One region of the Undibacterium sp. SXout20W genome, then DNA from elsewhere that is predicted to be linked to it. Evidence: predicted binding sites of a transcription regulator. Region 1 holds the regulator's gene; each other region holds the start of a gene.
What was found. Region 1 encodes sigma-54, which starts transcription at its own class of promoters, with help from an activator protein. Its sites were predicted from a motif close to TGGCANGNAANCTGCTTT; they were not measured.
Positions count from the first base shown of each region.

Region 2: the regulator sigma-54 is predicted to act here: its motif matches at 2,762-2,779, upstream of ACO0K1_RS05820 (PEP-CTERM sorting domain-containing protein).
Region 3: the regulator sigma-54 is predicted to act here: its motif matches at 1,424-1,441, upstream of ACO0K1_RS11465 (PEP-CTERM sorting domain-containing protein).

Region 1 covers NZ_JBMPPH010000002.1:52,426-58,021, reverse strand. The annotation lists gene ACO0K1_RS01935 (KpsF/GutQ family sugar-phosphate isomerase) at 1-860, shown strand, start outside; gene ACO0K1_RS01930 (KdsC family phosphatase) at 860-1,384, shown strand; gene lptC (LPS export ABC transporter periplasmic protein LptC) at 1,381-2,004, shown strand; gene lptA (lipopolysaccharide transport periplasmic protein LptA) at 2,043-2,609, shown strand; gene lptB (LPS export ABC transporter ATP-binding protein) at 2,631-3,395, shown strand; gene ACO0K1_RS01910 (RNA polymerase factor sigma-54) at 3,407-4,891, shown strand; gene hpf (ribosome hibernation-promoting factor, HPF/YfiA family) at 5,001-5,345, shown strand; gene ACO0K1_RS01900 (enoyl-CoA hydratase/isomerase family protein) at 5,508-5,596, shown strand, end outside.
Region 2 covers NZ_JBMPPH010000007.1:13,019-18,614, reverse strand. The annotation lists gene glmS (glutamine--fructose-6-phosphate transaminase (isomerizing)) at 1-1,659, shown strand, start outside; gene ACO0K1_RS05820 (PEP-CTERM sorting domain-containing protein) at 2,114-2,692, opposite strand; gene ACO0K1_RS05815 (esterase/lipase family protein) at 3,243-3,881, shown strand; gene ACO0K1_RS05810 (acyltransferase family protein) at 3,874-5,070, shown strand; gene ACO0K1_RS05805 (YdeI/OmpD-associated family protein) at 5,171-5,596, shown strand, end outside.
Region 3 covers NZ_JBMPPH010000019.1:31,081-36,676, reverse strand. The annotation lists gene ACO0K1_RS11470 (hypothetical protein) at 1-124, shown strand, start outside; gene ACO0K1_RS11465 (PEP-CTERM sorting domain-containing protein) at 733-1,389, opposite strand; gene ACO0K1_RS11460 (hypothetical protein) at 1,856-2,059, opposite strand; gene ACO0K1_RS11455 (FKBP-type peptidyl-prolyl cis-trans isomerase) at 2,071-2,469, opposite strand; gene ACO0K1_RS11450 (hypothetical protein) at 2,537-2,809, opposite strand; gene ACO0K1_RS11445 (substrate-binding periplasmic protein) at 2,809-3,510, opposite strand; gene ACO0K1_RS11440 (LysR family transcriptional regulator) at 3,601-4,494, opposite strand; gene ACO0K1_RS11435 (CoA-acylating methylmalonate-semialdehyde dehydrogenase) at 4,649-5,596, shown strand, end outside.

The DNA.
Region 1 (5,596 bases):
TGGTACTCGCGTGCAAAGGCAGAGTTGTTGTGTCAGGTATCGGCAAATCCGGGCACATTGCCCGCAAAATCGCCGCCACCTTTGCCTCAACTGGCACGCCAGCATTTTTTGTTCATCCAGCTGAAGCAGCTCATGGCGATTTAGGCATGGTCACACCACAAGACGTGTTCATCGCCATTTCCTATTCAGGTGAAGCGGCTGAACTGATGTCCATTTTGCCAATCATTAAACGTTTAGGCGTAAAACTCATTTCCCTGACCGGCAATCCAACGTCCAGCCTAGGGAAAATTGCAGACGTCCATTTAAGTCTGCAAGTTGACAAAGAAGCCTGCCCGCTCAATTTAGCACCAACTGCCAGCACAACGGTCACGTTAGCATTAGGGGATGCCCTTGCTGTCGCCGTATTAGACGCACGCGGCTTCAGGGAAGAGGATTTCGCCCGCTCGCATCCAGGTGGCGCATTGGGAAGAAGGCTACTGACCTATGTCAAAGATGTCATGCGTACAGGAGATGCTATTCCGTGTGTCGCTCCGGATACAAAGCTTACCTCTGCCCTCCTTGAAATCACAAAAAAAGGAATGGCGATGACGGCTGTTGTCGACACAGACCACCATATTGTCGGCGTCTTTACTGATGGTGATCTGCGGCGACTGATGGAAGGTGCTTGTGATTTCACGCAAATCAGCATCGCTGACGTGATGCACACCAAGCCACGCAGCATTCGCGCAGATCAACTCGCCGTCGAAGCCGTTGAGGTAATGGAAACTTATCGCATTAATCAATTACTCGTCACCGATGCACAAGGAAAATTAGTCGGCGCCTTACATATTCACGATTTGACCAGAGCGAAGGTGATTTAATGACTGACGCAACGACGAAAGCAGCCGCCATTAAGCTGATGATATTTGATGTCGATGGCATTTTGACTGACGGGAGTTTGCATTTTAGCGCCGACGGCGAAGCACTAAAAACCTTTAATGTTCTTGATGGTCAAGGTATTCGTCTATTGCAAAAAGCGGGGATCGCTACAGCAATTATCAGTGCACGACAATCCGCCATCGTCTCGAGGCGCGCCTCCGACCTTGGGATTACCCACGTCCGTCAGGGTATCCACGACAAAAAAACGGCATTTTTTGAGTTACTGGCTGAATTGAACTTCGACAGCAAAGAATGTGGTTTTATCGGCGATGATGTGATTGATTTACCCGTATTGAGCCGCGTAGGATTCGCGGCCAGCGTACCAAATGGACATCCGGAAGTTCGTTATCGCGTTGACTACGTGACAGTTGCGAGCGGCGGCAAAGGTGCTGTCCGCGAAGTCTGCGATTTTATTTTACAGGCACAGAATAAATACCAATTAGTTCTATCTGAATATTTAGCATGAAAGCGCAAATCACTATAGACCGGGCACGAATATGGATTGCAGTCGCAATCCTGGGGTTTATTGCGCTTGGCAGTTTTTGGATCGAAAATGCATTCCGCCAACGTGGTGTAGAAGATGCGCGAAAATCCATGATCCGTTTGGAGCCGGATTATTATGTTGAGAAATTCAACTTCATACGACTGTCTAATAGCAGTAAAGCCAATTATCATTTGACGGGCGAAAAGCTGATTCATCTTCCGCGTACCGATCAGTATGAGATTACCAATCCACGGATTAATAGCTTCGCTGACATGCGTCCGCCAGTAACTATCATTGCCGGACGGGCCATTGTTGATCAAAAATCTGACACCGTACATCCCAAGCGTGAACACGATGTCGTGCGTTTATATGACAACGTACTAGTTGAACGTCCGGACGGTGAAAATTCCCATGCAATGCGACTGGAAACGGATTATCTGACGCTTACACCGGATGATGACCTCATCACCTCAGATCATCAAGTCACTTTATTTACCGAAGGTATAGAAGCTCATGCGGTAGGTATGGTCGCCAACAATTCCACCCAGCACTTGGAGTTACTGAGCAAAGTACGTGCACGTTTAAAAAAACGTGGTAGTTGACAACTTACCTGACCAGACAAAAATTTAGAAAGTACATCATGCGCCTGACTCTCAATTCATCACTTCAAATTGTGAGCTCCATCCTGTTTGTGGGCCTGGGCTCATCGTTCGTTTTGCCTGCGTACGCAGAAAAAGCAGATAGCCAGAAAGAAATGGTTATTGAAGCAGAACATTTGACCAGCGATGGAAAATCGAACATCACAACGGCCACTGGCGATGTCCTGATTACCAAGGGAACACTCACCGTCAGAGCAGAACGGGCAATTGCGAGCAAAACACCAGATGAATTCCAACATGTGAAGTTCTTCAATAAGCCCGGCACCAAAGTCACTTTTCGTCAAAAACGGGACGGCGGCTCGAATCTTTGGGTAGAGGGCGAAGCTGAACGCGCCGAATATGACGAAAAAACAGAATTTGTAAAATTCATTGGTAACGCTAAAGTTCGCTATCTCGACGGTAAAAAAGTGACTGACGAACAAGAGGGCGAATACCTCTCGTATGACAGTAAAAATGATATTTTTGTCGGCACTAACGCAAGCAATGGTGCCGCCGTCTCTGGTGGTGGCAGAATTCGCTTAACCATCCAACCCAAAACCGATAAATAAAAGCGACTTAAGCAAACTAAGATGCAAACCAATAACTCTCAAAATATTAGCACGCTAGTGGTTAAAGGCCTTAAGAAACGCTACGGTGCGCGGCAGGTTGTCAGAGATGTCTCTCTGTCGGTCAAAAGTGGCGAGGTGGTTGGTTTGCTCGGCCCCAATGGCGCTGGAAAAACGACCTCGTTTTATATGATCGTTGGCCTTGTTGCATCTGATGATGGACGTATCAGTATTGACGGTACGCCAATGTCTGGTTTAGCGATCCATGAGCGCGCTGTACTGGGCTTATCTTATCTCCCCCAGGAAGCCTCTGTATTTAGAAAACTAACCGTCGAAGAAAATATTCGGGCAGTTTTAGAGCTACAAAAAGATAATAACAAAAAGTATTTATCTAGCGACGAAATTCAACGTCGGCTCGATGCGTTACTCGCCGATTTACAAATTGAAAAAATTCGTGAAAGCCAGGCCTTATCTTTATCTGGTGGTGAACGGCGCCGTGTTGAAATCGCCAGGGCGCTAGCAACTAATCCACGTTTTGTTTTATTAGATGAACCATTTGCCGGTGTCGATCCGATCGCCGTGATTGAAATTCAACGGATTGTTCGCTTCCTCAAAGAACGTGGTATTGGCGTCTTGATTACGGATCACAATGTGCGTGAAACCCTGGGTATTTGTGATCATGCCTACATCATCAATCAAGGTGCCGTTTTAGCAAGCGGAAAACCAGAAGAAATCATTGAAAATGAATCAGTGCGCCGGGTTTACCTTGGAGAGCATTTCCGCATGTGACGGAAAATATCATGAAGCAAAGTCTCCAGCTACGCACCTCCCAACATTTGGCGCTCACGCCACAATTACAACAATCGATACGGCTGTTGCAATTGTCGACTCTGGAATTACATCAGGAGCTGGAAAGCTTATTGATTGAAAATCCGTTATTAGAGCGTGTGGACGACCCGATGGATAATGCAGTTCGCCTTTTGGCTGACGGCGCAATCAATAGCGCCAGCTCAACGCCTGATGCTGGCATGGAAGTATCAAATGGCCAGGATAATCTCAACAATGGAGCAGAATCACCGTCAGACAACGAATTTACCGTCAATGACAGTGTCAGCGCCAACGAAGAGGAATGGAGCTTCAACGAGGCGCCCAATGGCCAATACAATGCCGAAGATGATGACGGACATCGGCAGTTAGAGGCTGCCCACATCGGCCTGCGCGAGCATTTACTCGAACAGATGCGGCTAAGTTTGCGCGAACCGCGTGACCTGGCTCTGGTGGAATTAATCATCGATGCGCTTAATGATGATGGTTATATGACGGAAACTTTAGAAGAAATTCATGCTGGTCTGCCCATCGATCTGAGCGTTGAACTTGAAGAATTACAGTTCGCGCTGTCGATGCTACAGAGTTTTGATCCGGCCGGTGTCGGCGCCAGAAGCCCATCAGAATGTCTGGCATTGCAGATCAAGCGTTTGCCACATATTCCGTTTGTGACCCGCCGTCTCGCATTGAATATTGTTGAAAATCAATTAAATTTATTTGCGCAACGCGACTTCACGAAATTAAAGAAAATTTTTGACTGTGATGACGAAGATTTGCGCGAAGCACAAATTGTTATACGAACATGTAAACCACGGCCAGGTAGCGACTTTGCGAAAACCAGTTCTGATTATGTTGTGCCTGACGTCATCGTTAAAAAAACGGCTGACGGTTGGCAAGTAGTGCTCAATCAGGATGTCATGCCTAAACTACGTGTCAGCAGTATGTATGCGAATCTGATGCGGCAACATCGTGGCGAAAGTGGGCTTAGTTCGCAGTTACAGGAAGCACGCTGGTTAATCAAAAACATGCGGCAACGCTTTGAGACAATTTTGCGCGTTGCACAAGCGATAGTAGAAAGACAGCGTAATTTTTTTACGCATGGTGCTGTCGCGATGCGCCCCCTTGTTTTGCGCGAAATAGCTGATACACTAGGATTACACGAGAGCACCATTTCTCGTGTTACGACCCAAAAATACATGTTGACCCCACATGGCATGTTTGAGTTAAAGTATTTTTTCGGCAGCCATGTCGCGACGGAAACCGGGGGGGAAGCATCGTCCACCGCGATACGAGCACTCATCAAGCAGTTGATAGGAGCAGAAGACCAGAAAAGCCCACTCTCTGACAGTAAAATCGCAGACATGCTGGGTGAACAAGGCATGGTAATTGCACGACGTACCGTCGCCAAATACCGCGAAGCCCTGAAAATCCCACCAGTGAGTATGCGTAAATCTTTGTAACATCGTCCTTGTATTTACGGTTTAAATTGCTATATATGATTTAGCTCAAAACATTTCTAATGAAACGAGCTTATCGTTATAGCAAGCAACATTACCATAGGAGCACAGTATGAATCTCACCATCAGTGGACATCACGTCGAAGTAACTCCTGCAATTCGCGAATACGTACATACCAAGCTGGAACGAGTCCGGCGTCACTTCGATCAGGTCATTGATATTGCCGTCATCTTGACGGTAGACAAGCTCCGGGAGAAAGAGAAACGTCACAAAGCCGATATTAATCTGCACATTAGCGGAAAAGATATTCATGTTGAAAGTCTGGCACATGATTTATATGCAGCTATCGATGCACTGGTAGACAAACTGGATCGTCAAGTGATTAAACACAAAGACAAAATCCAGGAACACCACCACGATGCCATCAAACACATGCCAGATCCGGCTTCGGCATAATTGCCACCTCCTGATTTATCAGGAACACTAAAACAAGGACGCTCTATAGCGTCCTTTTTTATTTGTTTCAGGATCAAAACTTTGCATTTCTAAAAGTCGTGACGACAACTCAAGTGAAGCATAAAATAGATGCTTCAACACGATCATTTTATTGGTACTCCTATGAGCGAATTCGTCGTCACCTCAGTTAAAAATCATATTGGCTTCATCACACTCGACCGCCCCAAAGCACTCAACTCTTTATCACTCGA
Region 2 (5,596 bases), on a different contig from region 1:
TTGCAAGCGCAAATTGAGCAAACAGGTTTGGCTGGCTTCACTGGTATTGCACACACACGCTGGGCTACCCATGGTGTGCCTTCTTCCGCCAATGCACATCCGCATTTTTCACGTGATCGAATTGCCTTGGTTCATAACGGCATTATTGAAAACCATGAAGAATTACGCGCAGAATTAACTGCACTCGGCTATGTCTTTGAAAGTCAAACCGACACGGAAGTGATTGCCCACCTGGTCGACCATATGTACCAAGGCGATCTGTTTGAAACCGTCAAACTCGCTGTCAAACGTTTGACTGGCGCCTATGCCATCGCCGTATTTTGCCGCGATGAACCACACCGCGTGGTGGGTGCTCGTCACGGATCACCATTGATCGTTGGTATTGGAAAAGGTGAAAATTTCCTCGCTTCTGACGCAATGGCCCTGGCCGGTGTGACTGACCAGATCACTTACCTTGAAGAAGGTGACGTCGTTGATTTGCAATTGCAACGTGTCTGGATCGTCGATGTTAACGGCAAATCCGTAGACCGCGAAGTCCGCACCGTTCACGCTCACAGTGGCGCGGCAGAGTTAGGGCCATATCGCCATTACATGCAAAAAGAAATTTTCGAACAGCCGCGTGCAATCAGCGATACGCTTGAAGGCGTCACCGGCATCATGCCCGAGCTATTTGGTGATAATGCATACGGTATTTTTAAACAAATCGATTCAGTACTGATCCTGGCGTGCGGTACTAGCTATTATGCCGGTCTGACCGCTAAATACTGGATAGAATCCATCGCTAAAATTCCAGTCAGCGTAGAAATCGCCAGCGAATACCGCTACCGCGACAGCGTACCAAATCCAAATAGTCTGGTAGTCACCATTTCGCAAAGTGGCGAGACCGCCGATACGCTCGCCGCACTCAAACACGCACGTAGCCTTGGTATGCATCACACGCTCACCATCTGTAACGTGTCGACAAGCGCGATGGTTCGCGAATGTGCATTGGCATACATCACACGTGCTGGCGTTGAGGTTGGCGTTGCCTCTACCAAAGCATTCACGACGCAATTGGCGGCCTTGTTTTTGCTCACCCTGGCACTGGCACAAAGCAAAGGCCGTTTGTCTGACGAAGAAGAAGCGACCCATATTAAATCGATGCGCCATTTGCCCGTCGCGATCAGTGCCGTGCTGGCGCTAGAACCACAAATTATTGCGTGGGCGGATGAATTCGCCAACAAAGAAAATGCCTTATTCCTCGGCCGGGGTTTGCATTATCCAATCGCCCTCGAAGGTGCATTAAAACTCAAAGAAATTTCTTACATCCATGCGGAAGCTTATCCAGCGGGCGAATTAAAACACGGCCCGCTAGCCCTGGTCACCAAAGAGATGCCCGTCGTCACGGTCGCCCCGAACGACGCCTTGATTGAAAAACTCAAATCCAACATGCAAGAAGTCCGCGCCCGTGGCGGTGAATTATTCGTCTTCGCCGACGCTGATTCTCACATAACCTCCAGCGAAGGCGTACATGTAATCCGTCTGCCGGAACACTACGGCCAACTCTCCGCCATCCTGCACGTCGTCACACTACAATTACTCGCCTACCACACCGCACTAGCCCGCGGCACAGACGTGGATAAACCACGTAATTTGGCGAAAAGTGTGACGGTGGAATAAGGTGAAGTTTGTTTGATGTGACTGTTGTGGATAAATAAAAAAGTCTGACACAAACAAAAAAAGTTTGACACAGCTCTGATCCTAAAAATAAATGTTCCCGACAATTAAGTAGAAAGCTAAAAACGTTCAAGAAAATGCCCAAACCTAGATCATCAGGCTTGGGCATTTTTGCCTCTCAATCCGAGTACAAATGAGATCTTAATTTTTGTAATATCGCGATAGTGTTGACGCGCACAAAATATTGACCAATTAGTCCAAGTTTTTATCCGCACCCTCGACTGCGAAATTGAGCCGAAATCGGACTGTTAATTCTTGCTACATGTCGACACCAGAATAGTCATAGGACTGCACTGGACAAGCAATTCGAAAGAAAAATTCAGTACAAACGTGGTTCGTAGAACCAAATAAACCAGCCGCGCGGGCTGGTTCTGTCGATGGCATAGCGCTAGATAATTTATTGCTGTTTGTTTTGGCGACGAAATGATAACAGTGCGAGACCTGCGAAAAATAAAAGCATGATATTTGGCTCAGGCACTTCTGATAATTGCAAGGCACTCGTCTGTGAAAAGCTATCGTTTGAAAGCTGTGCGCCACCGATGCCTGCGCCTAAAGTACGAATATCAGTGAGTCCTTGTGAACGGACCGTGGAGTCCCAAGTCTGCCAATCTGCACATCCGCTGCCATTCAGAAAGACCTGACCGCATGACGTAATGCTATTTCTATTTCCAGCTGGCCCGATAAAAAATCCATTGATCTGTAGAGGCAGGCCATGTTGTGTTGCATTAGGCAAACTAACGAATTTTGAGGCTGAAATTGAATCAACGGTCAGATTTGCCGAAAAATTGCCATTTGCTAAAATACTTGACGATAAATTCGTCAGTACACCTGCACTTGATTCGCTGAAAGTACCAGATAAGACAAATGTACTTTGTGAGTCATTGGGATTAGTAAATCCTTCGGTATAGGAAAAAATCTGATCGGCATTAGCTGCCTGAAAAAATACGCTCGCGCATAAAAAAATAAGGGATTTCAATTTTATTTTCATGATTCACTTTCGCTCAAGTTGTCGGAAATAACTGCGAAATGCAGTACTTTTAGATCAACAGCAAAAATCATGCCTTATTGTTAATATTTATAATAAACAAAGACTTATAGTTAAAATAAAATAGAAATTATTCAAAGTGTAAATATTTTTGACAATTAACAGTGTCTACGGGCTTTCTTTGAGCGTTTAGGCCAAAATCTTCTGATGAGTTCTGAAAACAAAAAAATGCGACCAAAAAATAGGTCTATTTTTTAGAAAAGTACCCATCATAATTCAGTCTTTCAATTGGGTAATATTTGTGTAAGAAATTGACTGTACTTCAGCGTATTTCAAAAGAGTTTGAAAAATGTGATCCGATTCTTAGGGCGAATAGTTATTTTTTACACTTCTGTGGTTTGATGGCGAATAAAATTTAATTTTTCTTCAAGCAACTATCTCCTGGCTGTTGCGGAACTAAACTAAAGTAAGGTTTCGCCGTACTACCCTCGGCTTGTACCTACAAAGAGCGATCGCTTTACCTATTAAAAAGGGCGCAAAAATGACGAAGCAGATCGTTTTCGTTGATGGCATGGGCGGCAAGCGTTACATGCGACGTACATTAAAGAATTTTTTTACCGCTCGTGGATATGCGGTGCACTTCTTTGATTATTCAACTTCTAAGCAATCGCTAGCAGACATCAAAAGTCAATTAACCGCCTTTTTACTTGGCATCGCTAGTCAAGGTAAGTATTGCGCAATTGGCTACTCGTTTGGAGGTATCCTTTTGCGTCTCGTACTTCAAGAACATGAAAACGCTATGATTTTTCCAAGCCGTTTAGTTTTGCTCGCTTCTCCAATCAGGTCAAACCGGCTTTCGCGTAGATTTAAAAATTGGAACATCTACAAAGCCTTGACTGGTGACTGCGGGCTGATAGCGACAGATGATCGTCTGATGTCGACAATTTCTATCCCATCCATCCCAACCGCATGTATTTATGGCGTGTGGCCATGGCTCGGCGTGCTTGGCTTATTTGAAGGTTGTAAACTACAACATGACGGTATGATTGCGGTCGATGAACTACTCTCTCCAGACTTCGCTTTGACCGTTGAAATTAACGCTAGTCACGCCTTCATCCCCGGCAATTCAGTCGCACTGTCACATACCCTTGCCTGGTTTGAAAATGTCTGGAATGTCTGATAATGCACTCAGCTCCTTGAACTCCTTGAACTCCTTGAACTCTTTGTCATTCACAACAATGAACAACCCCCAACAAACCCAGCGTATCTATGGTCTGGATACGCTGCGCACCTGCGCGATTTTACTGGTATTGATGTCGCATTATGGCGTCGTAGTGAGTCACAAATCGACATTTGGATTTTTGACCGATATTGGCTGGATGGGGGTGGATCTGTTTTTTGTGCTGAGCGGCTATTTGATCGGCAATCAAGTCTTGTCGTCCTACGCGCGTGGCGCCCGATTTTCTCTGAAGACTTTTTTTGCGAGACGATTGCTGCGGACCTTGCCCAATTATTACGTCGTACTAGCGCTCTATTTTATTTTTCCCTCCTTATTGGCAGGAACCGATACGGCTTCTCTCTGGCGCTTTCTAACGTTCACACAAAATATTGGTCTGCATTTTGGTGAAACATTTTCTCATTCATGGTCGTTGTGTGTTGAAGAGCAGTTTTATGTAGTACTACCGCTCATCAGCTTCATGATTGCAGGCTTATCCAAACCTGCTGTGTGGTCTCGAATAACAATCGCGTTGTTGATCATTATTCCTATCGCTGTCCGGGGGTTCTCGTGGCTAAAGCTTGGAGAAAATTTGATGACCTCCGAGGATTACGCGGCGCACATTTATTATTCAAGTTTTGCACGTTTCGATGAATTATCTGCCGGAGTGTTGATTGCGCTATTGAAGAATTTTAAAATTGACCTCTACGACAGCATCATGCGAAAAGGAAATAGTTTGTTGGCATCCGGCATGCTCATGTTCGCACTGACCGTCTATTTGCTATTGAATTATAGCGAGATAGAGGGCTATGGATTTACTTTTACTTGCATGACATTCGGTTATTCTTTGTTGGCAGCGAGCTTTGCGTTATTGACGATGGCGGCGTTAAGTCCTACTTCGTTATTGAATCGGATGCGCGTCCCCGGTGCTGAAAGTCTTGCCCTCTGGTCATATGCTATTTATCTTGCCCATAAGCCACTATTTAAATTGATGATCATTCCAATGTCGTTATGGCAGATTGATACGAACGCACCGCTTGGGATCGTGATTGTGATGATGGCTGCCCTGTGCGGAGGATGGTTTTTATACCACATAGTGGAGACGCCGTTTATGACACTACGCGCAAAATTCTTCCCGAATACGTCGTTGTAAGATAATGTATTTGTACTGAAGGGAAAGATACAATCGTAGATAAACTGAGTACACACTTGGGGCCGGGACTTTTATTTAGCTGTTTGAAAAGGTGATGAAAATGAATCCTCAAGTCGATTTCTTTTTTAAAAAACCCAGTCAGTGGCAGCAAGAATATAAAAAATTACGAGAAATCTTACTCAACACCGAATTAGAAGAAGAGTTGAAATGGGGTGTGCCGTGCTACACATTTCAGAAAGCGAATGTCGTACTGATACACGGCTTTAAAGCGTATTATGCATTGCTATTTCATAAAGGTGTGCTCTTAAAGGATCCCTATGGTATTTTGATCCGGCAGACCGAGAACGTACAAGCGGCGCGTCAGGTCAGATTTACCGACATCCAAGGCATCACGAGTCAATCTGATCTGTTGAGCGCTTATATCGCTGAAGCAATTGACATCGAAAAATCAGGTGTAAAGGTCGAATTCAAAAAGCCATCCGATTTCAAAATCGCTGAAGAGTTTCAACGTAAATTGAACGAGCTT
Region 3 (5,596 bases), on a different contig from region 1:
CATTTTCCCTGCCGGAATACAACCACTTTTCTTCTTTGGCACCTTCGCATTAGTGATCGTGACCTGTTGTTTTTTTTATTCAGTCTATAATTTTGAGTGTATTCGTATCGAAGATATTGAATAAATTGACTTGAATAACTGAGTTTGGTGATCGATTGATTAACTTTAGACCGCGACAGCGACTCGAACGGCATTGTTGAATAGATCGAAATTTCATTAGGTATGTAAGCAATTTTTCATGATTCTCGTCGATTTGCCATGCTACCGAACAAGCATATTTTTGGCAACAACATGAAAGCACGCGGATTGCCTTAGTAATAAGCTGAGGTATAGATCAGTGCATCTGGATCAAACAGAAAACAAATCTGCGAATGTTTGTGCCTATAAGGATATAAAAATGGCCAAAATCCGAAGTCGGTTTAGCTTATTTTGACTTGTTCAACAACGTCACTCAAGTGGCCTTTTAAGCGGGTAGGTTCGACTATGTCCACGGTAACTTTCACTGTTTCATGTATTGTGTAGTATCAGAAGCTGATACATATTGCTACTTGCTTAGTTTATAATCTCTTGGGCTTAAACTAGAAGGTATGTTTAATTCATCAACAATTCCTTGCACTGACCTCAAATTGAGATTGTTGTGCCCGTGTTGAGCGGCCTGGCGCTTATCCTTAGGAGTGATAATCCACGTAAAAACGGAGGCCTAAGCCCCCGTTATTTTCTTGGCAAACCGTTTTAGGCTTGCTTCGCTTTGCGACGACTCAAACAAAGGCCGAGCAATCCCAATCCAACTAGAGCCATAGACTCTGGCTCGGGGACATTTTGGGAACTGCTGAAGGTCAATACATCAGCCATTACATATGAGGTGCCGTGGTTTCCGTTCCAGTTTGCATTGTTGTTCGGGCTTTTGCCACCTGAATTATCCCATGCCATGCCGCCGTCGATTGAAGACTTGGTGCCACGCTCAACAGTGTCATAGCCAGTACCGGCCAATCCAGCAGAGCTGAGGTAAGCCACATACTTTTGACCTGCAACTAAATTCAGACCACCTGTGGCAACGGTAACCTCAGTAAATGAGCTGTAGGCCCCAGAAACGGCGGCGGATGTGAACAATGCGGAACCTGCGCCGCCTCCTGTCCAAGTTGCGACACCATAGTAATAATTGGTACCCGTACCTTGCAACCAAAAGCTAATACTATCCAAAGATGTAGCGGCGCTCGGTGCCGTAAAAATCTCGCCGTAGGTCGTGGTGTTGCCGCCATTTCCGCCAGAGATATTACCAATAGAGCTCCCATTTGGGGTGTTCGTATAAACAACATTGGCGTTCGCAGTACCAAGAGTTGTCAGTGCTACTACAGCAACGGACAAAAATTTAGAGATGACGTTTTTCATGGATTTTCCATTTGATTTGTAGATACGTAAGCTAGTAGCAAATAACGAGCCATGTTAAACTTTTCGTTGCATATCAACAAGTTAGATAACAACGTCGTAACATCTAGACCGTAACTGTCAATTTTACCGACACCGCCATACCTAGATTGATAAGCCTTGATGAATTGATGTGCGATGCCGACAGCGATCTACTTGATGATCGTTTTGGAATAAAGGATCGTTGCTCTTGCTCAGGTTTTCAAGCTTTTGTCTTTTTATGGCGAATTCGTAAATGACTTGCCATTGAGGTTTGGCCGCTCCTGATTAAGGTAGATTAGCACCTATCGCCAGATGGCACTGTTAAGTTAATTTTAAACAAATTGCTGAATCTAAATTGCGATCGAAAAGGAGCAAGATACAGAAGAAATTTACGCTATGGCGGATGCTGAGCGAATAACTTATGACCAACATGCAAAACGACTGCACATCATCTAACGAAAATTTTTTGCACTTTGTAAATGACTACCATACCTGAAAAAATAAGAGGTAACGCTAAAGATTGATAAGAACCGTTGAGCATGCCAACTGGTTTTGAATCTTCGCATTCGCCACTCTCGCTCGCACGTTGGTTGTTGAGAATTTTCTGCGCGTAGTTGGCATTTTTATCCTGCACATGCTCAAATGTAGTCATTAATGTAGTCGTTATTTTACGTCGACTAATTCAACATCAAAAATCAAGGTTGCATTACCAGGAATGATATTGCCAGCCCCCCGCGCACCATAAGCCAACGATGGCGGTATGATTAAGGTGCGTTTTCCGCCGACTTTCATTCCGACGACGCCTTTATCCCAGCCTTTAATCACTTTGCCGATGCCGATTGGAAAGCTGAAGGGATCGCCGCCAGTCGAAGAGTCAAACTTGGTACCGTGCTCTTTGTTTTGCAACGGGTCATAGAGCCATCCTGTGTATTGGACGACGGCGATATCACCAAGTTTGGCTTCTCTGCCAGTACCGACTTTGATATCGATTTTTTGTAAGTTCTCGCCAAAAGTTGTGTTTTCATTGGCCGTCTGTGCCACACTATAATCTGTGGATAACATAGTGAATAAGCTCAGCAGGGCGGCGAGTAAACGAGATTTCATATAGCAGTGATCCTTGTTCAAAGGGTTAATTTTCTTGTTGTCGTGATCGTTGCAGTTTTTGTTCAAAAGCAACGTCAAGTTTGCTGGCTTTTTTGGGTGCTTGTTTCTCGAGTCCATTGACCAAACTGACAAAAGCATCAATTTCTAAAGGCTCGTGTACTGGCATCGGCGCGCCACCTGCCGTACTTAAGGTCAGGTAAAAACGACCATCAGCCATAGTCACCATCGAATAAATACCTTGTGTGCTACGTTCTTTCAGGCGTTGAACTGCATTGCTCGCTTTCGTTGTGCGTGCCATTATTTAAGTCCGTTTTTGCGTAAAATTTTGTCCATGGTGCCATCATTATCCAGAATCTTGTTGATTTTATTGAATAAGTCGATTCTTTGTTGATCCATATGGAGATTACAAAGCATATTGAGTTCAATATTTTTATATTTGATGGCGGGTACGATTTGTTTGCCAAAACCTTGTTGTTCGGCGATATACATACCGTGCAGTTCGGAAACAATCCAATAATCCAAGCGTTTGTTGATCAGTAAGCGAGGGTTTTCTTCGTCTTCACCCGCAAAGACGATGTGATAGCCTTGTTCGGCTAACTGCAGGCCGGTTGCGGCATTGCGGTAAGAACCAATAGCGAAAGGTTTTGCATCATCGAAGCGTTTTAATACCCGCTGACCCTCTTTTCGTGCATAAAGAATCCAGGTGTCCGTCGTCAGAGGCCCCACCCACTTATACAAATTTTCTCGCTCGGGTGTTCGCCGAAGACCAAATACACAAGTATTTTCTGCACTCAGTGTTGCATTCAGACCTCGCGCCAGGGATGTGCTGCTCAGACTAGGCGTTTCCCCTGCTCGCTTCATTATTTCCAGGACTTTATCGACCAAAAAACCGTGAATTTCTGCACTTTTTGTCTCCGTGTAACTGAATGGTGGAAATTCTTGAATAACCAGCTTAATACTTTCGGCCTTTCCTATGCCAGGAAGCAGAAAAATACTCATAGTGAGGCTAATCAGGCAGCGCTTTAACACTTTCTTTTTGTCCGGTCAGATTAATACGGCGATTGATAAAACTAAATCAAAAAAAGGATTTTAGATGATTAACTTCCAACATTGGCTAACTAGTTGAAAACTCTCCAATATCATGGCTTCATTTTTACGCTTATCCTGACAAATTAAGCTTAATTCTGTTTTGAGACTGACTTCATCGGCGATGACCAGCCCATGCAAGTGGGCTTCACGCATAGCGATTGAGTCGCGAATTAAACTTAAACCAACGCCCGATTTCACCAGATCCAACATTGACTGCTCCTGGTCAACTAAGGCCACTTTGTTGGGAGTGATATTGTGTGCGGAAAAAATTTTACTTAACAGCCGGTGATGTGCTGATTCTGGAGGCGTCCAGATCCATGGTAATTGTGCCAATTTTTCCCAATTTTGACCGAGCACCCGACTATTCCATCCACCCGGCGCCACAACACGATAAGTAAAATCCGTGAGTACTAATCGGTGCAATGGCGTTTTGCCGTCGCCAGGCAATTCTCCTAGATAAAAGCCGATATCTAGTTGCCCTGCTCGTATTTGCTGTAACACCCACCCTGACATGCCATGCTGCATCCGCGTCGCGATCTGGGGATACGTTTCGACTAACCGCTTGAGAAAGACCCCTAGACGCGTAAATTCCGGATCGAGAATGGTACCGATGGCCAGTTCTCCGGATAAAGTCGAGTGGAGCGCGTTCGCCGCTTGCCTGAATTCAGCGCTACTTGCCAATACCCGCTCTGCATAGGGTAATAGTTTGGCACCATCATTGGTCAGACTCATCCCAATGCTATTACGAGTAAATAATTGCAAGCCGAGTTGTTCTTGCAAGGATTTAAGTTGCAAACTGACAGCCGGCTGCGTGACATGCAGTCGCTCGGCTGCACGGGTCAGATTACCTTCGCGGGCGATGGTGATAAAAGCGCGCAGCTGAATGAAGTCCATGTGAAGAAGAGAAGAAAAATGATCTGGTCAACGGAAGAAAGTCGTAAGCATTATAAGTAATTTTTATATTGCTACTGATAATAACTCATTGGATTTGCAATGGCGAGTGAATTAATCTCATAAAAAAACATCTTTCTTTAATTAAGGTTCTCTTATGACATCCGTACTGCAACACTACATGAATGGGCAGATTTTTCCATCAACCAGTGGTCGTCAACAAGACGTCTTTAATCCGGCTACCGGTGAAGTGGTGGCGCAGGTTGCGTTAGCCAGCGTTACTGAAGTCGATACCGTTGTTGCTGCAGCGAAAGCGGCTGCTCCAGCCTGGGCGGAAACGGCGCCATTGAAACGCGCGCGGGTGATGTTTAAATTTAAGGAATTACTCGACCAACATCATCGTGCACTTGCCACTTTAATTACCCGCGAACATGGAAAAGTATTGTCGGACGCGATGGGGGAAGTCACTCGAGGTATTGAGATTGTCGAGTTTGCCTGTGGTATGCCGCAATTATTGAAATCACAGTTTTCCGACAATATTGGTGGTGGTATCGATAATTACAATTTGCGTCAACCACTTGGCGTGACAGCAGGAATTACGCCATTCAATTTTCCATTCATGGTACCGATGTGGATGGCACCACTTGCGATTGCAACCGGTAATACGTTCATTTTGAAGCCTTCCGAACGTGATCCTTCTTGTGCATTAATGATCGCAGACCTATTGCGTCAGGCTGGTTTGCCAGACGGTGTTTTTAATGTTGTTCAAGGTGATAAAACGGCTGTTGACGCGTTGCTGCAACATCCGGATGTGGCGGCGATTTCCTTTGTCGGATCAACGCCGATTGCTGAATACATTTACAGCGAAGGGACACGTTTAGGTAAGCGTGTACAAGCCTTAGGCGGCGCGAAAAATCATTTGGTGGTGATGCCAGATGCCAATTTAGAACAAGCAGTTGATGCGTTGATGGGCGCGGCGTATGGCTCTGCCGGGGAACGTTGTATGGCGATTTCAGTGGCGGTAGCAGTGGGTGATATTGCAGATCAATTAGTGGATGCAATGGTGCCGCGAGTTCAATCATTAAAAATAAAAAATGGCATGGAA